4 regions of the Mesorhizobium sp. M2A.F.Ca.ET.046.03.2.1 genome follow, and region 1 is predicted to be linked to each of the others. Evidence: riboswitches for the same ligand, from Rfam matches in the RefSeq annotation. Region 1 holds a riboswitch; each other region holds the start of a gene.
The links. Region 1 has a riboswitch for cobalamin ahead of EJ072_RS12235 (aromatic ring-hydroxylating dioxygenase subunit alpha). Riboswitches for the same ligand answer to the same signal wherever they lie in the genome.
Positions count from the first base shown of each region.

Region 2: it holds a riboswitch for cobalamin, as region 1 does, so the genes downstream of both, EJ072_RS00305 (CbtB domain-containing protein) here and EJ072_RS12235 (aromatic ring-hydroxylating dioxygenase subunit alpha) in region 1, are expected to answer to the same signal.
Region 3: it holds a riboswitch for cobalamin, as region 1 does, so the genes downstream of both, bluB (5,6-dimethylbenzimidazole synthase) here and EJ072_RS12235 (aromatic ring-hydroxylating dioxygenase subunit alpha) in region 1, are expected to answer to the same signal.
Region 4: it holds a riboswitch for cobalamin, as region 1 does, so the genes downstream of both, metE (5-methyltetrahydropteroyltriglutamate--homocysteine S-methyltransferase) here and EJ072_RS12235 (aromatic ring-hydroxylating dioxygenase subunit alpha) in region 1, are expected to answer to the same signal.

Region 1 covers NZ_CP034449.1:2,581,809-2,587,453, reverse strand. The annotation lists gene EJ072_RS35940 (hypothetical protein) at 1-84, opposite strand, end outside; gene EJ072_RS12240 (hybrid-cluster NAD(P)-dependent oxidoreductase) at 175-1,275, opposite strand; gene EJ072_RS12235 (aromatic ring-hydroxylating dioxygenase subunit alpha) at 1,296-2,543, opposite strand; cobalamin riboswitch at 2,652-2,854, opposite strand; gene EJ072_RS12230 (DUF680 domain-containing protein) at 3,348-3,554, shown strand; gene EJ072_RS12225 (DUF680 domain-containing protein) at 3,624-3,860, shown strand; gene ugpC (sn-glycerol-3-phosphate ABC transporter ATP-binding protein UgpC) at 3,935-5,047, opposite strand; gene EJ072_RS12215 (alpha-glucosidase) at 5,082-5,645, opposite strand, start outside.
Region 2 covers NZ_CP034449.1:45,892-51,536, forward strand. The annotation lists gene EJ072_RS00280 (MIP/aquaporin family protein) at 1-10, opposite strand, end outside; gene EJ072_RS00285 (metalloregulator ArsR/SmtB family transcription factor) at 43-393, opposite strand; gene EJ072_RS00290 (DUF6428 family protein) at 436-957, shown strand; gene EJ072_RS00295 (PilZ domain-containing protein) at 1,193-1,465, opposite strand; gene EJ072_RS00300 (histidine phosphatase family protein) at 1,606-2,181, opposite strand; adenosylcobalamin (AdoCbl) riboswitch at 2,267-2,411, shown strand; gene EJ072_RS00305 (CbtB domain-containing protein) at 2,410-2,619, shown strand; gene EJ072_RS00310 (CbtA family protein) at 2,817-3,557, shown strand; gene EJ072_RS00315 (hypothetical protein) at 3,708-4,289, shown strand; gene EJ072_RS00320 (TetR/AcrR family transcriptional regulator) at 4,427-5,059, opposite strand; gene EJ072_RS00325 (VOC family protein) at 5,163-5,567, shown strand.
Region 3 covers NZ_CP034449.1:684,918-690,562, reverse strand. The annotation lists gene EJ072_RS03430 (MFS transporter) at 1-126, opposite strand, end outside; gene EJ072_RS03425 (TetR/AcrR family transcriptional regulator) at 247-840, shown strand; gene EJ072_RS03420 (hypothetical protein) at 971-1,951, shown strand; gene bluB (5,6-dimethylbenzimidazole synthase) at 1,952-2,677, opposite strand; cobalamin riboswitch at 2,720-2,897, opposite strand; gene EJ072_RS03410 (histone deacetylase family protein) at 3,013-3,939, shown strand; gene EJ072_RS03405 (exodeoxyribonuclease VII small subunit) at 3,943-4,194, shown strand; gene EJ072_RS03400 (DUF2277 family protein) at 4,233-4,499, shown strand; gene EJ072_RS03395 (pirin family protein) at 4,509-5,429, shown strand.
Region 4 covers NZ_CP034449.1:1,294,901-1,300,545, reverse strand. The annotation lists gene metE (5-methyltetrahydropteroyltriglutamate--homocysteine S-methyltransferase) at 342-2,696, opposite strand; cobalamin riboswitch at 2,786-2,986, opposite strand; gene EJ072_RS06245 (HAD-IIA family hydrolase) at 3,742-4,515, opposite strand; gene EJ072_RS06240 (NAD-dependent succinate-semialdehyde dehydrogenase) at 5,004-5,645, opposite strand, start outside.

The sequences.
Region 1 (5,645 bases):
CCAACAAAGAGCTGGATCAGGATGGCGATTCAACGGAAAATCATCCTGATCCGGCGCGCCGATTGCTCGGCGAGCCTTCGCCACGAGACGCCTCCGGGCACTGAACTTCTGTTCGGCAGGACAGCGGCCGGCGAGGGTGTTCCCGCAACGGCCCTTGCCTCGACCGACAAGCCTTCAGGCCTCGATGTCCAGCGCCGACAACGGCCTCGAACAGCAGGCCAGGATATAGCCGTCATCGATCTCGTGATCGAGAATGCCGCCATTGTGGCTCATCGAAACCTCGCCGGAGACCTTTTTCACCTTGCAGGTGCCGCAGAGACCGAACTCGCAGGCCGCCGGGATCCTGACGCCCGAAGCGCGCGCCGTCTGCAGCACGGTCTGTCCGGGGACGCATTCCGCATCGACGTTTGAAAGCGAAAAGCGGACCGGCGTCACCGCCTCGGCGAGCGGCTTGGCTTCGTCGCCGGCCGGCATCGCGAACGGCGCCGGGACTTCTTCCACGGCCGGCGCCGCGAAGCTCTCCTGATGGTAGCGGCTCATGTCGAAGCCGGCGGCCTCCAGCATCTGGCGCACGGCGCGCATGAAGGGGTCCGGCCCGCAGCAGAAGATTTCCCGCTCGCGGAAATCGGGTGCCAGAAGCGGCAGCCGGATCGCGTCGATGCGGCCCATATGGCCGAACCAGCCCTCGCGGCTCGACCGCTCCTCGATCATGAAGCCGAGCGACAGGCCGGGCATGCGGCTGCCGAGCAGTTCGAGCTCCTTGCGGAAGATGATCTCTTCCGGCCGCCGCGCGCAATTGACGAAACCGACATCGGTCCAGGGCGCGCAGTCGTTCAGCCAGCGCAGCATCGACATCATCGGCGTGACGCCGGAACCGGCCGAAATGAACAGATATTTGGCCGCTGGATGGCTGTGCAGCGAGAAATCGCCGGTCGGCCCGTAGGCCTTCACATGGACGCCGGGCTTCAGATTGTCGAACATCCAGCGCGTGCCGACGCTGTCGGCTTGCGCTTTCACCGTCACCGCGATCGAGAACGGCCGCGACGGCGAGGACGACAGCGTGTAGGTCCGCATCAGCGGCCCGTCGGCCGTCGGCAATTCCAGCGTCACGAACTGCCCGGGTTTGTAGCGGAACCAGGTCTGATTGTCGGAGCGGAAGGTGAACGTCTTCACCTGCGGCGCCTCGTCGCTGACGCCGATCACTTCCAGCACCTGCAGCCTGTCGTTCCAGGGCGCCATCTCGTCGAGATGGCGATAGAGGCCGAGATCCGTCATCGCGTTCATCTCCTTAGCCTTCAGGCGACGCTGCGCAACGCCGGGCGACCGCCTTCGGCAAGGCGCGGACCGATGAAGGAGGCGTACCACTCGACGAACTGGATGACACCGCCCTCATGCAACTCGGAATAGGGACCAGGCTCGTAAGCCGGCGACAGGATGCCGAGCGCGTTTTCCTCGACGATGCGGCGGTCCTGATCGTTGGTCTCGGTCCAGACATGGGTGAGTTCTGCCAGATCGTAGTCGACGCCTTCCACCGCGTCCTTGTGGACCAGCCATTTCGTCGTCACCGCGGTCTCGGTGGCGCTGATCGGCAGCACACGGAAGGTGACGGCGTGATCGATGAGGATGTGGTTCCACGTGGTCGGGTAATGGTAGTGCATCAACGTGCCGATGCGGTAGGCGGCGACGCTGGCGGACAGGTTTTTCGTCACGGCGCGTCTGCCGCTCATCGTGTAGCTGACGGCGTCGCGCAGCAGCGGCGCGCGCGTTGCGCGGTATTGCCCGGCCGGATCGATCCGGAACCGGCTCGGCAGACCCGCCGCCTCGCATTTCGCCCAGTGCGCAAGCATTTCCGGATCGCTGTCGGCGCCTTGCACACCTGTCACCGTCGGCGCTTCCGGAAAAGTCTTGCACAGTTCCGGATGGTTGCCGGCGCAATGATAGCACTCGCGGTTGTTTTCCCAGACGAGCTTCCAGTTGCCCTTTTCGACGATCGTCGATTCGAACGCGACCTTCGCCTCGCTCAGCCGGTGCGGCAGGACATAGGGTTCGATCATGGCGCGCATCGGCGCGAAGTCGGCCGGCTCTTTTGCCAGGCAAATGAAGATGTAGCCGCCGACGCTCTCGCAGGCCACGGGCTTCAGTCCGAACTGGCTCTTGTCGAAGCCGTCCGCCATCTGGCGCGCGAACAGCAGCCGCCCGTCGAGCTCGTAAGTCCACTGATGGTAGGGACAGACCAGCTTGGCGGCGGTGCCCTTGTCGGTGTTGCACAGGCGGCTGCCGCGATGCCGGCAGGAGTTGTGGAAAGCGTTGATCCTTCCCTTCTGGTCGCGGACCAGCACCACCGGATAATCGCCGATCTGAACGGTGATGTAGCTGCCTGGTTTCGGCAGCTCGCAATCATGGCCGATGAACAACCAGTCACGATGCCAGATCAGCTCCATATCGAGCTTGAAATAGTCGGGATCGGTGTAGAAGGGCTGCTCAAGCGAGTAGCCCTGCTTGCGGCTCTGCAGGAGCCTCAGCATGTCGTTGCGCGCATCCATGTCCTGTCCTCGCATCAAGGACTGAACTGGTGGTGATGGAGAAGAACGACCGCCACCGGCAGGGCCGGGCACGCGCCGTCCGCCTCTTGACCGCCCACCGCGATCAGTCGAGTTCAAAATGTCTCTGGCTGGTTTCCGGGCTTTGGAGTTGCCCTCGCGGGCGGTCGCAACACCTTCCCAGGCCCATGGCCCAGTGGTCTCCCGTTGCGACCTCACTCCACCACCGTTGCGGGGGCAGCGCCGGATTTCGACCGGCTTCCCAATTCTCCGCCTCGTCGCGACGAAGCGGCACCTGAGATGGCCTGATCTAACCACGACGGCCGGTTTCCCGTCGGCATGAAAACGACATCGCATCCATACGGCGCGACAATGGGCGGCGTGTTCACGTTGCCGATTCTCGTCCTTCTCGCCATGCCACCGGCTTCCAGGGGTGCTCCCGGACGAGGTTCGGGAGCGTCGTTGATGGTTAACAGTATCAAAAAGTGACTATTAGCAGATTCTAAAATCGAACCGAACGGTTCGTTTCTGTTGACGGTGCGTGCAGAACGCTGTGAACGTTGGCGCTCCGACACACTTGGTGAGCCAGCAGCATAAATCACATAAGTCATTGATTGAACTTAGCAAAAAAATGGTTGTAGGCATGCTTATGAAAACTTCAAGAGGCGGATTCATGGTCCAGACGAAAAAACTTCGTGATTGGAATCCCGCAGTCGGCTCACCCAAATGAGCGCTGTCCGAACGACGCGATTTCATTCCCAAGACACGCCGCTAGACGGACTGAATAAAAATACTGGAGTAGCAAAAATGAAAAAGATTGTTCTCACTGCCGCCGCCCTTCTGGCAATTTCCGGCAGCGCCTTTGCCGGTAGCGACAATTACAACGCGCAGGCTGCCAACCCGCCGGCCGCCACGGTCGACTCTTCTTACACAGCCTCGGTCCGCAAGTCCGAACCGGCTGAACAGAAGCCTGTCACCACGGGCGCCGACCGCAACCTTTTCGGTAACAACTAACAGCCGACTTCGAACGGCGACGGGTTTGCCCGTCGCCTCGGTCGGATCAGGAAATTCAGGAGTACTGAGATGAAAAAGATCATTCTTGCCACCGCGGCTCTCATGGCCGTTTCCTCGGCTGCTTTTGCGGGCAGCGACAATCACGGCAACAGCGGAGTCAACCAGCCGGCTCCCGCCGTGGATACGACCCGCACCTCGTCGATCGGCACCGACTCGCCTGTCTACAAGCTGCTGAATTCGTCCCGCGACGCGCAGAAGTCGGCTCCGCAGCAGGGCAGCGACCGCGACCACTTCGGCAATCGTTAACAGCCGACCGTGATTTGAAAACAGGAGCGGCGGGCCAGGGCCCGCCGCTTCTCTTTGCCGCAGCGGCTCTGCGCTCAGGCTGCCTTCGCCTCTTCGCGATGCAGCGTGAAGGAATGGCCGTCGGCGTCGAAAATATGCAGATCGCTGGCGCTTGCGTTGAGCCGCAGCGTCTCACCGCGCTTGACCTCGACATTGCCCGGCAGCTTGGCGACCAGCGGCAGGTCTGCGCGGCCGATATCGATATAGACGAGCTGAACCTCGCCGAGTTGCTCGATATAGTCGACCTTGCCCTCGAAGAGGTAATCGGAACCGGTGGCGATCGCGAGATCCTCCGGCCGCACGCCGAAGCTGACCGCCGCGCCATTCGCCGAAGCAGGCGTCGCGATCGGCACCGTCGCCTTGCGGTCGCCGACATGGCTGACCACGGTCGGATTGCCGGCCTTCTCGATCTTTGCCGGCAATATGTTCATCGCCGGCGAGCCGATGAACTGGGCGACGAACAGATTGCCCGGACGCTTGTAGAGTTCCATCGGCGTGCCGACCTGCTCGACGACGCCGTCCTTCAGCACCACGATGCGGTCCGCCAGCGTCATCGCCTCGACCTGGTCGTGGGTGACGTAGATCATGGTGGTGTTCGGCATCGATTCCTTGAGCTTGGCAATCTCGATGCGGGTGGCGACGCGAAGCGCTGCGTCGAGGTTCGAAAGCGGCTCGTCGAACAGGAACACTTTTGGGTTGCGCACGATGGCGCGGCCGATCGCGACGCGCTGGCGCTGGCCGCCCGACATCGCCTTGGGCAGGCGATCGAGATATTTGGTGAGCTGCAGGATCTCCGCCGCCTGTCGCACCCGCTTGTCGATCTCCGCCTTGCTTTCCTTGCCGATCTTCATCGAGAAGGCCATGTTGTCGTAGACGGTCATATGCGGATAAAGCGCATAGGACTGGAACACCATGGCGATGCCGCGCTTCGACGGCGGCACGTCGTTCACCACCTCGCCGTCGATCTTCAGTTCGCCCCCGGTGATCTCCTCGAGACCGGCGATCGACCGCAGCAAGGTCGACTTGCCGCATCCCGACGGTCCGACGAAGACGATGAACTCGCCCGATTTGATGTCTAGGTCGATGCCGTGGAGAATATTGAGGTTGCCGTATGATTTCCTCACCTGGTTGAGCGTGACATCGGCCATGGTTCTCTCCTTCCGTTGATCTCTATCTGCAAGTTCAGTCGATGCGCCCGAACCAGGCGCCGTATCCGCCGAGGCGGACCGGCCCGCTGCCAGTCTGTCCCGAAAAGCCATGTCCGGGCAAGGGCTTCAGCGAGCCTTGGCCGAGATTGACCTCGGCGGGCTTGCTGCCGAGGTTGAAGGCGCAGACGATCCGCTCATTGCCCTCGCGGCGCGTGAAGGCGACGGTATCGCCATCGCTTTCGATGAAGTCGATATCGCCCTTGCCCAGCGCCGGATGCTGGCGCCGGAAGGCGAGGAAGCGGCGGTAATGCTCGAGCAGCGAGCTTGCATCGCCCTGCTGCACGTTGACGGCCTGCGACAGGTGCCTGCCCGGCACCGGCAGCCAGGGCTTGGCGGTCGAGAAGCCGCCATTCTTGGCCGCGGCCTCCCACACCATCGGCGTGCGGCAGCCGTCGCGGCCCTTGAACTCCGGCCAGAAGCGGATGCCGTAGGGGTCCTGCAGGTCCTCGAACTTCAGCTCCGCTTCGCCAAGGCCGAGTTCTTCGCCCTGGTAGATGCATACCGAGCCGCGCAGCGACATCAGAAGCGCCGAGATCAC
Region 2 (5,645 bases), 2.5 Mb from region 1:
AGCCGCTCATCGGTTTGCCATGCTGGGCCAAGGGCGCGGCAGTCATTGCGTGGTCCCCTCGCCCGGCCGGCAGCAAGGCGCGGCAAGCGCCAGCGCGCAGATCTCCGGGCGGCCCGAGCAGCAATCCTCCATCAGGAAACGGATCAGGCCGGACAGCGCGTCGTACTCGGCGCTGTAGACGATCGAGCGGGCATCACGCCGCGCGGTGACGAGGCCGGACCGTTCCAGTTCCTTGAGGTGGAAGCTGACATTGGAGGGCGAGACCTCCACCTGTTCGGCGAGCGAGCCGGCGGAAATGCCTTCCGGTCCGGCAACGACCAACAGGCGCAGCAGGCGCAGGCGGGTTTCCTGCGACAGCGCGCCAAAGGCGATCAGGGCTTGACGTTCATCCACGTTTCGATAATCCTTGAAATATTGAAATGAGGAATAGCCGACATGCTGTCTTCTGACAATCATAAAAACGCCGCCCCGATCGACCCCTCCGACCTGACCATCGGCGACCTGCTGGGCGCGCTGGCCGACTACAAGGACAGGCCGCTGGTGTTCCGCTATGACGGGCAGACGGTTAAGCCAGGCTATCATGTCACCGAGGTGAAGGCGGGCCAGTTCTCGGCGCTGGATTGCGAGGCCAATCCGGAATCATGGTCGGAGATCTTCGTCCAGCTATGGGACGTGGACGAAGGCGGGCCGGTCCATATGCCGGCCGGCAAGTTCGCGGCGATCATCCGCAAGGTCTCGGATCACGTGGCTCTCGACCAGTCGGCGAAGCTGACCTTCGAGGTCAGCGACGGGATCCGCCCGATGGAGCTGCACCGCGCAGCCCAGCCAAGCGTCGTTGGCGGCGCTATCGAGGTCGTGCTTTCGCCACGGCCAGCGAGCTGCAAGCCGCGTGACCGCTGGCTGAAGGAACAGGCGGCCGCTGGCAAGCCGTGCTGCGGAGAGAACAGCTGCTGCTGACCCGGCGAACGGCGCAGAGCGCCGCCGTGCTTTAGAATCTGATCATGCCATTGTGCTGCAACAAATAGAGGGCCACGAGAATGATAGCGATCAGCGCCACCCAAACGGCTGTCCTGCTCATGCACGAATCCCAATTGATCGGCCCCCATGAACGCACGCGCCACGGTTGCGTTCCCGATGTGCCGGGTTGCATGCCGTCCGGACAGGATCAAGTCGCGAATTGCTGAGAACCGCGTCAGTCCTTCGGCGCGTTGCTGTAGAGCGCCACGCCGATGCGGTCGTTGCGCCGCCACCGCACCAAGGCGCGATAGGTCATATCGTCGGCTGGGACCTCGAGCAGGAAGCGTTCCGGGATCTCCGTATCGGCGGCGACGCGCAACTCCGCGCCCTGCTCGTGCTGATTCCTGACCGAGCAGCCGATCCTGACGGCACCGGCAATGATCGTGGCTTCCTTGAGCACGAATTCGCGCGCATGAAGACGGCGCTCGGTCTCGGGATAATTGGCCATATCCGGCGGCTCCTAAGGCAAGGCTCTCCTCGCCACTGGGCAGCACCATAGCAGCAAGGCGTTTCCGTTCCGTTAGCGGTTGCTGAAACAGCAGGATTCGTCTGCACCGCGGCCCATTAGCAGAAAAGCTGTTTCCGGCGCTATCTCGCGCCGGCGACCCCGCTCGCGTGCAGCACCCAGCGGCGGCCGTCGTTGCGGAACTCGGTGAGCGACAGCGGCTCGATGTCGATCTTCCAGACCGAGGAGAGCGGCGCGCCCAGCACATGCACGATGGCGGCGCGGATCGGCACGGCATGGGTGAGCGCGACGGTGTGGCCGCCCCCCTCGCCGGCCAGCCGCTCCATCAGCGCGGCACCCCGCCGGGCGACGGCGGCAAGCGATTCGCCGCCATGGGGTGCGGCGTCCGGATCGGCAAACCAGGCCGCCATGCCTGCCGGGTCCTCGGCCTGCACCTCCTCGAAGCTTTTGCCGGCCCAGCGCGCGAAATCCTGCTCGGCAAGCAGCGGCTCGACGGTCGCGTCAAGGCCAAGCGCCTCGGCCGTCCTGCGCGCGGCGAGCGCCGGACTTGTCCAGACGCGGTCGGCCCGGCGCAGCGACGAAGCGATCGCGCCGGCGCGGTCGAAGGCGCTCGGCTCCGGCGCCTCGTCCGATGGAAAGCGGCCCTTGCGCGCGGCCTGCGTCGCGCCGCTTGCGATCATCGTCAGGCGGGCGAACATCCCAAAACTCCGTGGTCCAGTGAAATTTCGGCCAGGCGAAGCCGCGTTGGCCATTACATGTCGTTGACAGGCGAACGAAGTGCTGACAAGTGTTTTAGCGCTATACGGGATTGGAAGCCGGTGCGAGTCCGGCACGGTCGCGCCACTGTGATCGGCACCAGCCGAAAGTCAGGCCTTATCCCGCAGCACAGTTGGATCAACGGGACGCAGCATCCCACAGGAGGTCAAATGTCCGACACCACTTTCGCCCCGACCTACGGCCCGGTTGCGATTCCCGTCCGCGAGCTTCTGCCCTGGGCAATCTTCGCCGGCCTGATGCTGATGCTGATGATCTATTTCGTCGGCGCGGAAGAAGGCGCGACCTCGCTGATCCGCGGCACGATGGTGCATGAATTCGTGCATGACGGCCGCCACCTGCTCGGCTTCCCCTGCCATTAGGATCGGTTCAGCGAAGGCTGAACCGTCCTAGGTTTTGGTCTGACGCGCAATCCCGGACGGAAAACCGTTGCACACTTTTCCTGGAATTGCTCTGGAGCGGCTTCGGCATCGCTGATGCCGTTCTGAGATTTGGCCTAATGCAATTCCGGGCGGAAAACGCTCAATTTTTCCGGGAAATTGCTTGAAGGGACTCTGACATGGTCGGAAAACTTTTGCTGCGCGGCATGCTTGTCGGGCTAGTGGCGGGGATTCTGGCGTTCGCCTTCGCCCGCGTCTATGGCGAGCCGCAGGTCGACAAGGCGATCGCCTTCGAGGAACAGCAGGCGCAGGCCGCCGGCGAGGCGCCGGAGCCCGAGATGGTCAGCCGCGTCACGCAGGCAGGCATCGGTCTGGCGACCGGCGTGCTGGTCTATGGCGCGGCGCTTGGCGGGCTGTTCTCGCTGGTCTTCGCCTATGCCTATGGCCGGCTGGGCTCGCTCGGCCCGCGCAGCACCTCGGCGCTGCTGGCGCTGCTCGGCTTCCTTGCCGTGATCGTGGTTCCGAGCCTCAAATACCCGGCCAACCCGCCCGCGGTCGGCAATCCCGAAACCATCGCCTACCGCACCGAACTGTTCTTCATCATGATCGTCATCTCGATCGCCGCGATGGTGGCGGCGGTGGGCCTGGCGCAGCGGCTATGGAGCAAGCTCGGCGCCTGGAATGCCTCGATCGTCGCTGGGCTCGCCTTCCTCGTCGTCTTCGCGCTGGTGAAGGCGGCGCTGCCCGACATCAACGAAGTGCCGGAGAACTTCTCGGCGACGGTGCTGTGGCAGTTCCGCGTCGCCTCGCTCGGCATCCAGCTGGTGCTGTGGACCGTCGTCGGGCTCGGCTTCGGCGCGGTTGCCGAGCGCGTGGTCGCCGTGCGCGACCAGCGCGGCCCCGCCCGCCGCTACGCTTGAACTCCCATGCGTTGGCCGCCACGGTTCCGTGCCCTGGCGGCCAAAGCGGCTCAACGGTCGACACGAGGGCTGAGCCGCTTTGGTCTTCTGTTTTCTCGCAATTCCGGACGGAAAACCGCGGCACAATTTTCCTGGAATTGCTCGGTTGCAGTGCTGCTCGCCCTGCTGGCGGCAGCCTCGGCGCAGGCGCATAGTGGCTCCTCCGCTCCGCCTCCCCCAGGCATCCAGATCCCCAGCCTAACCCACGGCCAGATGGCTGTGATCGCGCGCTATCGTGGCGACATCCTGGATTTTGCCCAACGCCAGACCGTGACCGACCCGACCTTCCGGCGGCTCTACAATCACGGCAATCTGCAATACACCTACTGCCTCTGGGGCTTGATGCCGGGAAGCCTCGGCGACGAGGAGAGCCCGTTCAACGAATGCAGCCACGCCTATCTCGCCACCGCCAAGGCGCTGCTCACCTATATGGCGACGATGCCCGCAGCCGAGCGCCAGGCGAAAGTGCTGATTTCCGACATCGACGCCGACATGGTGCGCAGCGGCGCGTCCTGGATCCTGTGCCAGTTCAGCGGTGAGGCCTTCAGCACCGGCGCGGTGATCGAGCCCAGATGGCGGGACATGGTGTTCCACCTGCCGAGCCTGGCGGTGCTGCTGGTCACGATGGCGGCGCTCGCCGCCGCAAGTTGGGCGATCTTCCGTCTGCCCTCGCCGCGGGCCGGCACCGTCTAGAACGATTCAGCCGTCGCCTAGCCGATCGCGTTGGACTCTCAGGCGCTGCTCAACTGACTGAGGCCGGCCGACCTCCTACGACACCAGGCGACGTAACGCGGCTCGTTGCGCCGCGCAGATCGTGCCAGGCGGCGCGACTATTTCGAGCGTGCCCCATAGGCGGCAAGGAACGCTTCGACCGAGGCATCGGCGTGGCGCTCAAGGTCGGCTTTCGAGCGCGGGTTGCTTCCGGTGAACATCGCTTCGTTCATCGGAATCCAAAGCAGCATGCCAAAGAAATGGCTGGCCGCCAAACGGGGATCGCCGGTCTGCAACAAGCCTCGGCTGGTGAGCTTTTCAAAGCACTCCGCCACCGAGGCAAGCATGCGCTCAAAGCCTTTGTCGTACCAGCTACGGCCAAGCTGCGGCATCCGATCGGCATTGGCGATAATCAGACGCCGGAGCTTCAGCAACTCGTCGTTCATCAGCGTCGTGGTCAATCGCCGGGCAAGCTGCTGCAGGCCGCCCTCCAGGAATTTTGCCTCGGAAAGCAGCATCGTCACGGACTCGACAACGTCGTTGACCTGAGAAGCGGTGGACTCCACGACTTCGGTGAAAAGCGTCTCCTTGTCCGTGAAATGCTTGTAGACAGTCTGCTTCGAAGCGCTCGCCCTGGTGGCGATCTCCTCCATGCTGGTCCCATCGTAGCCCTTGGCGATGAAGGCGGCGGTCGCCGCCTCGATGATCTCACGATCCTTACGGGCCGATCTGGTCTCAACAGCAATTTTCATAGCGCCCCTCTATCAGTACTAGACGGTACCGTTCCCGTATGATAGCCATCGAGACAGTACTAGACTGACTAGTACCCGTCAATGAAACGGAGGTTTCAACCCGATGACCCAAATGCTCTTCCTCAATCTGCCGGTGCGCGATCTGCAGCCAGCGACCAAGTTTTATCTCGCGATCGGCGGCACGCTCAACCCGCAGTTCTCGAACGACCAGGCCAGCTCGATCATGTTCTCCGATTCGATCGGGGTCATGTTGCTGACGCACCAGCACTACAGCCAGTTCACAGCCCGTCCGATAGGCGATGCCAAGCGCGAGAGCCAATTGCTGATCGCGCTGACCGTCGACAGCAAGGACGCGGTCAACGCGGTCATCGAGAAAGGTGTTGCAGCGGGCGGCCGCGCCGATCCCAACCCGGCACAGGATCTCGGCTTCATGTTCAACCGTCACATAGAAGACCCGGATGGCAATGTCTGGGAGTTCCTGTGGATGAACCCCGCAGCCATGCAATAGACCGTCCGTATCGCCCTTTGCCGGGAACGACACCCTGGAAGCGGCGGGGCACCCGCCCCGTCGCTCCCGTGTTCGGGC
Region 3 (5,645 bases), 1.9 Mb from region 1:
CGTCTGCGACAGCATCGCCACGATGCCGATCGGTGCCATGGCGATCGGCAAGCGCGCGACGAAGGCGGCTGTGGCGAAGCCTTTCGTGCCAGGAGCCCGAAAGATGTCCGCATAGGGGTTTCGCATGATCCTGCTCCTCGACAAGGGTGCATACCACAATTACATACGTTGCGTATGAATGTGAGATAGTTCATACGCCGCGTATGTAAATTGGCATACGAAGCGTATGTGAATAGGGCCAGAGCCATGCACAGACCGCGCAAGGAGATGATCGCCGAGACGCGCGCCAAGCTGATCGCGGCCGCCCGCCACGCCTTCGGCACGGTCGGCTATGCCGAGTCCTCGATGGACAATTTCACCGCGTCGGCCGGCCTCACGCGCGGCGCGCTCTACCATCATTTCGGCGACAAGAAGGGGCTGCTGCAGGCCGTGATCGCCGAGATCGACCGCGAAATGGCCTTGCGCGTCAACGAGGTGGCCTCGAGGGCGCCGACGCGCTGGCAGCATTTCGTCGACGAGTGCACCACCTATATCGAGATGGCGCTGGAGCCGGAAATCCAGCGCATCATGTTCCGCGACGGCCCGGCGGTGCTCGGTGACCCGGCGCAGTGGCCGAATGCCAGCGCTTGCATCGCCTCGATGACCGACCACCTGACGAAGCTGCAGGAAGAGGGCGTGGTCGTCACCGATGTCGACCCTGAGACAACCTCGCGGCTGATCAATGGTGCCAGCAGCCAGGCCGCGCAGCGCATCGCCAATTCGAATGATCCGGAAGCCACCTCGAAGAAGGCGATCGCCGCCTTCAAGCAACTGCTCGAAGGCTTACGCCAAAAGCCCTGAGGCACGCTTGGGTAACCAAGCCACCGCGTTGTGCACCGGTTTCGGGCCGGTGCAACCCTGCCGCGATTGACAATCTATGGGGCGAGCGCATCCTCCTGCGCCATCTCTTGGGGCGTGGAGAGTCGGGGCCATGTGGGACTTCAGCATTGGCCGGTCTGTGTCCATCATGATGCGGACATGGCCGTTCATCGTCTTTCGCATGATCGTCTATTTCGGCATCACAGTCGCCTACATCATGGCGACCGGCACGGGCGCCAGCGTCGGCTACGGTGTCGGTCATATCTCGACCGATCCGGATGGACCGATGTCCTTTGCGCTGTGGGGTGGCGTGGTCGGCTTCGGCATTGTGTCGATCGCCGTCTACTGGATCCGCGAATACATCCTTTATGTGCTGAAAGCCGGCCATATCGCCGTCATGGTACATCTGATCGACGGCCATGACGTGCCCGACGGCCAGGGCCAGATCGCCTATGCCAAGGAAGTGGTCAGCCAGCGTTTCGCCGAGGCCAACATCCTTTTCGTCGTGGACCAGCTGGTCAAGGGCGCCATCCGCGCCATCACCGGCCTGATCGGCGGCGTTGCCGCCTTCCTGCCCATTCCGGGCCTGAGCGGCCTAGTCAGCTTCATCAACACGGTGATCCGCCTGTCTCTGACCTATGTCGACGAAATCATACTCGGCTACAACATCCGCATCAATTCGAACTCGCCCTTCGAGACGGCCCGGCAAGGCGTCGTGCTGTACGCCCAGAACGGCAAGCACATGGTCAAGAACGCCGTCTGGCTGGCTGCGATCATGTGGGGCGTTTCTTTCGTGATTTTCCTGTTGATGCTGGCGCCTGCCGCCGCGATCCTCTGGGTCATGCCCGGACAGCTTGCCGGCTGGGCCTTCGTGCTGGCCATCGTCTTTGCCTGGGCCTTCAAGGCGGCCTTCATCGAGCCCTTCGCCATCGCCTCGCTGATGCAGGTGTATTTCGAGACCATCGAAGGCCAAGTGCCCAATCCAGAATGGGACAACCGCCTCGCCGAGGCGTCGTCCAAATTCAGGGAGCTGCGCGACAAGGCGCTGGGCTCCTTCGGCGGCTCGCGCTGGGATACGCCCCGGGCCGCTTGATCACTGCTGGCGACCTAGCCTTGCAATCGCCGATTTGAGCGGCGCCTCGCCGGCGCCGCGAAACGTCTCGCTCATCACCAACTCGGGCAGCGGCAGGCGCTTGCCCCAGCCATGCGCTTCGAGGTCCGGCTTCGGCGCGAATGCCGAGACGCGGCCGACGCAGAGATAGGCGATCGGCGTGACATGCTCGGGGATCGACAGAAGCTTCTTCAGCGCCTCCGTCTCGATGATGCTCACCCAGCCGACGCCGACGCCCTCGGCGCGTGCCGCCAGCCAGAAATTCTGCACCGCGCAGACGGTGCTGTAGAGATCCATCTCCGGATTGTGCCAGCGCCCGAGCGGTGAGTCCTTCGACCGCTGCCGGTCGCAGGTGATGCAGAGATTGAGCGCGCTTTCGCAGATGCCTTCGAGTTTCAGCTTCCGGTAGAGCGCCTGCCGTTCCGCCTCGATCGCCGGCAGTTCCTGCTCGCGCGCGGCGAGGAACAGGTCGCGCACCTGTCTGCGCCGCTCGGCATCACGGATGACGATGAAATTCCACGGCTGCATGTAGCCAACAGACGGCGCATGGTGCGCGGCGGTGAGAAGCCGCGCCAGCACACAGTCATCCAGATTGTCGGGGACAAAATGGCTGCGCACGTCGCGCCTGGTGAACATCGCCCGGTACACCGCGTCGCGCGCCAATTGGTCAAAGTCGTCGCCACACGCGGCGATCGCTGCTGCCGTCATCGCTTTTCCCCTTGCGACAAGCAGTCCCCCGCCTGACCAAGCGGAAAACCATGTCTGCCGGGCCGGTCTTCTGGCTCGGGATCGTCCCGCTCCGGCGCCTTCCCGTCATCGACAGTGGCATTTGCCGGCGCGGTCCCCCTCACAGCGTTGGGCACGCCACGGAATAAAACCGTGTTCCCGATTCTCCCGCGTCGCGGGCACCAGGCAGCGGGACGACCTTACCGCGAAGTTCGGCACCCGCCAATGGCGCGGACGACATGGGCTGGCGCAATTTCCCCAGCCATTCGGCTTTTCAAACATGGTCATTACGGCCGCGGGTGCCTAGATTAGGCGCCATGGCCACCCGTCTCTACACGCACCCAATCTTCCTCGAACACCTCACGCCGCCCGGCCACCCCGAGCGGCCTGACCGCCTGCGCGCCATCGAGCGCGTGCTGGACGACGAGGCGTTTTCGGCGCTCGACCGCGTCAAGGCGCCGGAAGGCGATGAGAAAACCATCGTCTATGCGCACCCCGAGACTTTCGTCGAGCGCGTGCGTGCGGCGATCCCCCGGACCGGCATCGTCTCGATCGATGCCGACACCAGCGCCAGCCCGAAAAGCTGGCAGGCCGCGGTGACGGCGATCGGCGCGGCCAACGCGGCGGTCGACGACGTCTTCGAGGGCCGCGCCTCAAATGTCTTCGTCGCCGCCCGCCCGCCGGGACATCATGCCGAAAAGGCTACGGCGATGGGTTTCTGCCTGTTCAACACGGCGGCCATCGCCGCCCGCTATGCGCAGAAGAAGCATCAGGCCGAGCGCGTCGCCATCGTCGATTGGGACGTCCATCATGGCAACGGCACGCAGGACATCTTTTGGGACGACCCGTCGGTGCTCTACTGCTCGACCCACCAGATGCCGCTTTACCCGGGCACCGGGGCGAAGAGCGAGACCGGCGCCGGCAACATCGTCAACGCGCCGCTCGCGCCGCGGACCGGCAGCGACATGTTCCGCGACGCCTTCCTGTCGCGCGTGCTGCCGTCGATCGATGCGTTCGCGCCGGACCTGATCATCATTTCTGCCGGCTTCGACGCGCATCACCGCGATCCGCTGGCCGAGATCAATCTGACCGAGGACGATTTCGACTGGGCGACCGGCCAGTTGATGGAACGCGCCGGCCGCCACAGCTCCAACAGGCTCGTCAGCCTGCTGGAAGGCGGCTACGATCTGCAGGGACTGGCATTTTCAGTCGCCGCCCATGTCGGGCGGCTGATGAAGGGATAGGGTATGGCAGTGGAAGGCAATGAGGACGTCAAGGCGATGAGCTTCGAACAGGCGCTCGACGCGCTGGAGAAGATCGTCGACGATCTGGAGCGCGGCGACGTCCCGCTCGACCAGTCGATCAAGATCTATGAGCGCGGCGAGGCGCTGAAGGCGCATTGCGACCGACTGCTCAAGGCGGCTGAGGACAAGGTTGAGAAGATCAGGCTGTCGCGCGACGGCAAGCCGGTGGGAACGGAGCCGCTCGATGCGGAATAGTTTGGGTGGGCAGAGCAAGCAGGTAAGGAGTTCAAGCCATGTGCCGCAACATCAAGACCTTGGCCAATTTCGAGCCGCCGGCGACCAATGACGAGGTGCATGATGCAGCGCTGCAATTCGTGCGTAAGCTGAGCGGCTCGACGAAACCGTCCAAGCGCAACGAGCATGCTTTCTATCACGCCGTGGAAGCGATCGCCGCCGCCGCGCGCGAACTGATCGATTCGCTCGAAACCAGCCAGGAACCGCGCAATCGCGAGGAAGAGGCCGCCAAGGCGAAGGCCAGGTCGGCGTTGCGCTTCGCCTAAGGGATAATCATGAGCTTTTTTCCCGGAAACGACCCTGAGCCCGGCGATGCCTTCGCCTGCGACCAGATCGAGCTGATGGTCATCCCGAACGCCAAGGACATCGGCGGCTTCGCGGTGCGCCGCGCCTTGCCGACGGCAAAACGCCGCCTGGTCGGGCCGTTCATCTTCTTTGATCGCATGGGCCCGGCCATCCTGCGCGCCGGCCACGCGCTCGATGTGCGCCCGCACCCGCATATCGGGCTCTCCACTGTCACCTATCTGTTCGACGGCAAGATCAGGCATCGGGATTCGCTCGGCACCGAAATGGTAATCGCGCCGGGCGACGTGAATTTGATGACCGCCGGGCGCGGCATCGTTCATTCCGAGCGCACCCCGGAGGAACTGCGCGGCGCGCCGATGTCGGTCTCCGGCCTGCAGACCTGGCTGGCGCTGCCGGACGGCAAGGAGGAGATTGCCCCGGTGTTCGCCAACACGTCGGTGGCCCGCTTGCCTGAGATCGATGCCGGGGGCGTCAGCGGCCGCATCGTCATCGGCGAATTCTCCGGCCTGCGCTCGCCGGTCGCGACCGCATCGGACACGCTTTATGCCGATCTGCGCCTGGCGGCGGGCGCCAGCGTGCAAATTCCGGCCGATGCCGAAGAGCGCGCCATCTACACGCTGGAAGGCGACGTCTCGATCGCCGGCGATGTTTTTCCGGCCGAGCGGCTCCTTGTGTTCAAGCCGGGCGAGGAGATCGTCGTCTCCTCCGAGCGCGGCGCGCATTTCATGCTGTTCGGCGGCGCTTCGCTCGGTTCCCAGCGCTACATCTGGTGGAATTTCGTCTCGTCCTCGAAGGAACGCATCGAGCAGGCCAAACAGGAATGGAAGACTGGCCGCTTCGATATCGTTCCTGGCGATGAGGAAGAGTTTATCCCGCTGCCTGAGGGTTAGTTCTCGAGCACACAGAATTTTTAACGGCTCGGATATGCGTTTCTAGGTGCATGCCTTGGCGATTGGCCGAAACGTCCCTTGCGTCGTCATCCTATGGCGGAGCAAGGAGCGAAGCGACGCGGCGCAGACCATAGGATCCATGCCGTGACTTCCAAGCGTTGCAACGGTGCAGAATTCTGCTCCGCTGCGCTCTTCGGCCAGAGTCACGGCATGGAT
Region 4 (5,645 bases), 1.3 Mb from region 1:
CGATGGTCGCCGATGTCGGAACGGAGGTTTCGGCGATCGCATCGGAAAGATGATAGTGATATTGGACTAGCTTAAATCCGGAGTAGTCCGAAACCGCTGGGGGTCAGCCGTCTGATCTCTGGCCGGCTCATTTGAGGGCCGGCCTGCTTCGATCGCCCGCCAACGCCCGCCTTCGGAACAGCTGGCGTGGCCGCGCCATAACAAGGCCCGACCAGACCAAGCTTACGGAGGCGCTTCGGTCGGCGGCAGGTCGATTTCTTTGGGTGAGCCGGATAGCCTCCTCAACCTACTTCGCCCGGGGTGCAGCGTCGCCGCTCACCGCCGGCAAGTGTCACCGAGTCCTACGCCGTTTGCGCTTTTTCCCGAATTGCGCGTGCCGCAGCCACCATGTTCACCAGGGCAGAGCGGACCTCCTCCCATCTGCGCGTTTTGAGGCCGCAGTCGGGATTCACCCACAGTTGGTCATCCAACAATCGATCGCGCGCAAGCATGATGAGGTTGGAAATCTCGCCCACTTCCGGGACCCGCGGCGAGTGAATGTCATAGACGCCAGGTCCGATATCGTTCGGATACTTGAAGGTTCGAAGCGTATCGAGCAGTTCCATCTGCGAGCGCGAGGCTTCAATGGAGATCACATCCGCATCCATTGCGGCGATAGCGTCCACGATGTCGCCGAACTCGGAGTAGCACATATGGGTGTGGATCTGGGTCGCATCCTCGACGGCCGTTGAAGCCAGCCGGAAGCATTCGACGGCCCAGTCGAGATAGGCCTCCCAGTCGGCCTGGCGCAGCGGCAAGCCCTCGCGCAGTGCGGCTTCGTCGATCTGGATCATCTTAGCGCCGGCCTTTTCAAGGTCGCTCACTTCATCGCGAATGGCGAGCGCGACCTGACGGCAGACGGCTGAGCGCGGAAGGTCGTCTCGGACGAAGGACCAATTGAGGATCGTCACGGGACCGGTAAGCATGCCTTTCACCGGCTTCAGCGTTAGCGACTGGGCATATCGCCACCAATGTAGTGTCATCGGATTTTGTCGCGACACATCTCCAATGATGATCGGGGGTCGCACAAAGCGCGAGCCATAGCTTTGCACCCACCCGTGTTGCGTGAAGGCGAAGCCGCAGAGCTGCTCGGCGAAATATTGCACCATGTCGTTGCGCTCGAATTCGCCGTGGACCAGCACGTCGAGTCCGATCTCTTCTTGCCAGCGAACGGCGGCTTTTATCTCTTTCTTCAGGAACGCTTCATAGTCGACGTAACTCAGCTGGCCTTTGGCATGAGCTGCCCGCGCCTTGCGAATCTCGGCTGTTTGCGGGAAGGAGCCGATCGTCGTGGTGGGGAAGGGGGGCAAGCCAAACACGTCGGCCTGAAGCTTGGAGCGGCCGGCAAATGCGCTCTTCCGGCGCGTCATGCCGACCTTGATCCTGGCGACCCGGCCTTCGACGAGCGGATCATGCACCTTGGCGGATGTCGCGCGAACGGCGGCAGCCTCAGCCGACGCCTCCAGTTCGGCGGCCACTGCGTCCCGGCCTTCGGCCAGGGCACGGGCGAGCACGACCAGCTCGTCGGTCTTTTGCGCTGCGAAGGCGAGCCACGACCTCACATCCGCATCGAGTGCCGTCTCCAAGTCCAGGTCGATCGGCACATGCAGCATCGAGCAGGACGGGGCAATCTCCACCCGCTCCAGCGGCCAACCGGCGACGATCGGCTTGATACGGTCAAATATCGCAGGCAGGTTCGCGCGCCAGACGTTGCGGCCGTCGATCAGCCCGAGCGAGAGCACAAGTTCCTTCTGCGCGAGCCGGCCGACGGCCTCCAACTGCTCTGGAGCGCGCACGAGATCCACGTGCAGTCCCGCCACGGGCAGAGAAATTGCGGTCTCGAGATTGTCTCCCAGCGATCCGAAATAGGTAGCGACCATGATCTTCAACTCGGGTGCTGCTTTCGACAGCCGGGAGTAGGCGAATTGGAGCGCATCCCGTTCGTTGGGAATCAGATCGAGCACGAGCGCCGGCTCATCGATCTGCACCCAATCGGCTCCCGCGAGCTTTAGCCTCTGCAGGAGTTCCTCGTAGACGGGCAGCAGCCGTGGCAGGAGCGCGATAGGGTTGAAACCTTCCTCAGGTGACTTCGCCAACTTGAGAAAGGTAACCGGTCCAAGCAGGACCGGGCGAGTGTGGATGCCGAGCGCCTTGGCCTCGAGGAAATGATCGACCGGTTTCGCCGACGAGAGGGCAAAGCTCTGATCGTCCCTGAGTTCCGGCACAATGTAGTGGTAGTTGGTGTCGAACCATTTGGTCATTTCCATCGCGGCAAGGCCCTGCCCATTGGCCGCAGGCTCGTCACCGGCAGGTCCACAATCCGCGGCCTGACCTTGATTGCCGCGCGCCATGGCGAAATAGATATCGAGTGGGACCTCGCCGTCAGTCCAGGCGTATCGTGCCGGAACGGCGCCGACCATGGCGACTGTGTCGAGCACGTGGTCATAAAGCGAGAAATCGTTGGACGGGATTTTCGACACGCCGCGATCGTGCTGCTCCCTCCAGCTAGCGGCACGCAGCGTCTTCGCCGTCGCGAGCAGATCGGCAGCGCGAGATTTTCCGGACCAGTAGTTTTCAAGCGCGAATTTCAGTTCCCGCCGTCGACCGATACGCGGCACGCCGAGCGTTGCTACAGGAATTCGTTGAGAGACAGTCATGCCATACCCCGATGGTTGGGGCGGGGGACAAGGAACCCGCGAATAGGCGGCACGAAGCCGAGCTACCGCGACCACCAGACACCCCGCCCGTGGACGTTGTTCGTCGTGGCAGGTCTCCTGGCTCGCGGGTCAAAGCCTCCGCCCGTCTTCCCGAGGCCGTTCGCCTCAGTGACATCAATGGGCTTGGCTCGCCGCTAACAGTTGCGGGGGCAGCGCCGGCATCGCACCGGCTTCCCTCTTAGCTCCGCTACGGCAGTGCCGCGCGAAGAACCATGACATGCGTACAATCACAGCCGCTTCGATCCTTGTCAATACCATATAACGAGATGTTTATGTGATTATGCGAGTAACACCTTGCGCTGATCGGTCTCTTTCGCCCAAAGCCGCTTACGAGGGTCGGGTCGGTCGAAAGGCATTCAGCGCCGCCCCGTCGCGCTCGAACTGCGCTCCACCGAAGTGCTTCAGGGTGTTTGCCGACTGGCCGGCCGTCGACGCAAGTGCCCGTTCGCCTTCCACAAACATGGGGGTCATCGGGTGCACTCACTTTTGGCCCGAAATCGAATTCGTCATGTCCGGACAACCAGACGAATGAAAGCGCGATGGCTTCCGTTTGATCGGCGCTCGTTGGAGGCGGCGCCCCTATTGTTGGAACGGCGTGATCATCAGGTGGTGCCTTCTCGGGTCGGCCGCGTCGCAGTGCTCTTGCACAGAGAACGCATCGTCGTGCCAACTGGGAAAATCGTTAGGAACGATGCAATCGCTCTGAAAGCATTGTGTGACATTGCGGACATCGTCGACGATCCGACAACGGGCGCACCCAATCACCGGATCAATTCCGGTGCGATCGCTGGAACGTGCAGAACCAAAGCAGTGAAGCTCACAATGAACTTGCTTGCCCTACATGGGTGCACTTCGACTAAGTTGTCACGCTTATCACTTCTTTTCTGGATGCGGGCCGGCTGTTCCTCCCGATCATTGCCCAGGTTGACGGCCGGCATGCGGAACGTAGAGGAGCGTTCGGTCTTCGTGTAGGGGTGCGTTCGGCTTATTGGTTCGCTATGATTTGGCCCAGATCGGCAAGGCACTCGACCACGTAGTCCGGTCTGAATGGAAACCGCTCTATGTCTGCCAGCTTGGTCACACCAGTAAGCACAAGGGCTGTTCTCAGGCCCGATTCCAGCCCCGCGAGCACGTCGGTATCCATGCGGTCCCCGACCATGATGGTATCGACAGCTCGAACTCCCAGCCGGTCGAGCGCGTCGCGCATCATGAACGGGTTCGGCTTCCCGACGAAATAGGGCTGACGGCCGGTGGCCTTCTCGATTAGTGCCGCGACAGCCCCGCACGCCGGATGGGAGCCCCGCTCGGTCGGGCCAGTGGCATCCGGGTTGGTGGCGAGAAAGCGCGCGCCCTTCGCCACAAGCTCAGCGCCAGTTGCGATCTGCTCGTAGTGGTACGACGTGGTGTCTCCGAGGACCACGAATTCGGGGGCAAACTCTGTTATTCGGCAGCCTGCCTGCCGCAGGGCCTCGACCAGACCGTGGTCGCCGATAACATAGGCAGTTGATCGGTGCTTTTGCAGCGCCATGAACCGCGCGGTGGCGAGCGCCGATGTGTAGATGTGCTCTGGCTGCACGGCGAAGCCAACCGCTCTTAGACGCTCGGCATGATCTTCTGGCGTGAACCGCGAGTTATTGGTGAAGATCTGAAAGGGCTCACCCTTGGCGACTAGCCCGGCAACATAGCCGACCGAGCCAGAAATCGGTTGGCCGCCCCGGACCAGGACCCCGTCCATGTCGAGCAGATGCGCTATAATCATTGGATCTCAACCCTCAATGTCTTTCGTGCATGCGCGGCCTGGGCACGTCTTGTGTCACTGAATCTTCTCCAGGCGAGAATGCCGGCGACTGTACCGATTCAGAGCGATGCGCGAAGGGGGCTCAGTGGGCCGTGCGGCAATAAGGAGGTTGCGGCGTAAACGTTTCGGTGCGCCAATTCGCCGTGCGGACGTCTTGCATCGTCGGGTTGACTACCTTCGCTGTCTCAGCGCACCTGATGCACAATCGCCTTCTTAGTTGCAGCAGACACCGGCCTGGCGAGACGTGCCGCGGTATGCATCTAGACGCCCAGCTACGTTGAAACCCCTCTACAGCGAGGAGGCAAGGTGCACCTGCGGACGGTAGGTTGCTCACCTATCCAAGCTTAAGGCGCGCAGGCGGGGGCACTGAAACGACCCGAAGCGGTCCGCGCTCGAATCATCTCTTTGGTTTGATCGTGCGCCGCCCGAGGTGTCCATCCAGATAGAGATCAGATGCCGCCCATGCAGAGGTATTTCATTTCGAGGTAGTCTTCGAGCCCGTGGCGGGAACCCTCCCGCCCGATGCCGGACTGCTTCATGCCGCCAAAAGGCGCCGCTTCCGAAGACATACGCCCCGTGTTGATGCCAACCATGCCGTATTCCAATGCCTCGGCAACGCGCCAGACACGCTTGAGGTTCGAGGCATAGAAATAGGCGGCGAGGCCGTAGATCGTGTCGTTGGCCTCACGCACAACCTGATCCGCATCTTCGAAGCGAATGATCGGCGCCAGCGGCCCGAAAGTCTCCTCTTGCGCAACAGCCATGATGCTGGAAATTTCGGTGAGCACTGTGGGCTTGAAGAAGGTGCCATCCTTGCCGATGCGTTCGGCCCCGCATCGAATAATCCCACCCTTGGCAACGGCATCTGCAATGTGCGACTCGATCTTGCGCAGAGCATGGATGTCGATCAGCGGTCCAATGTCCACTCCGGCAACGAAGCCGTCGCCAACCGACAAGTGCCGGACTTTGTCCACGAACTTCTCGACGAACTCATCGTGAACGCTCGATTGGACGTAAAGGCGGTTCGCCGAAACGCAAGTCTGACCGGCGTTGCGGAATTTCGCCTGGATCGCGCCGTCAACCGCAGCGTC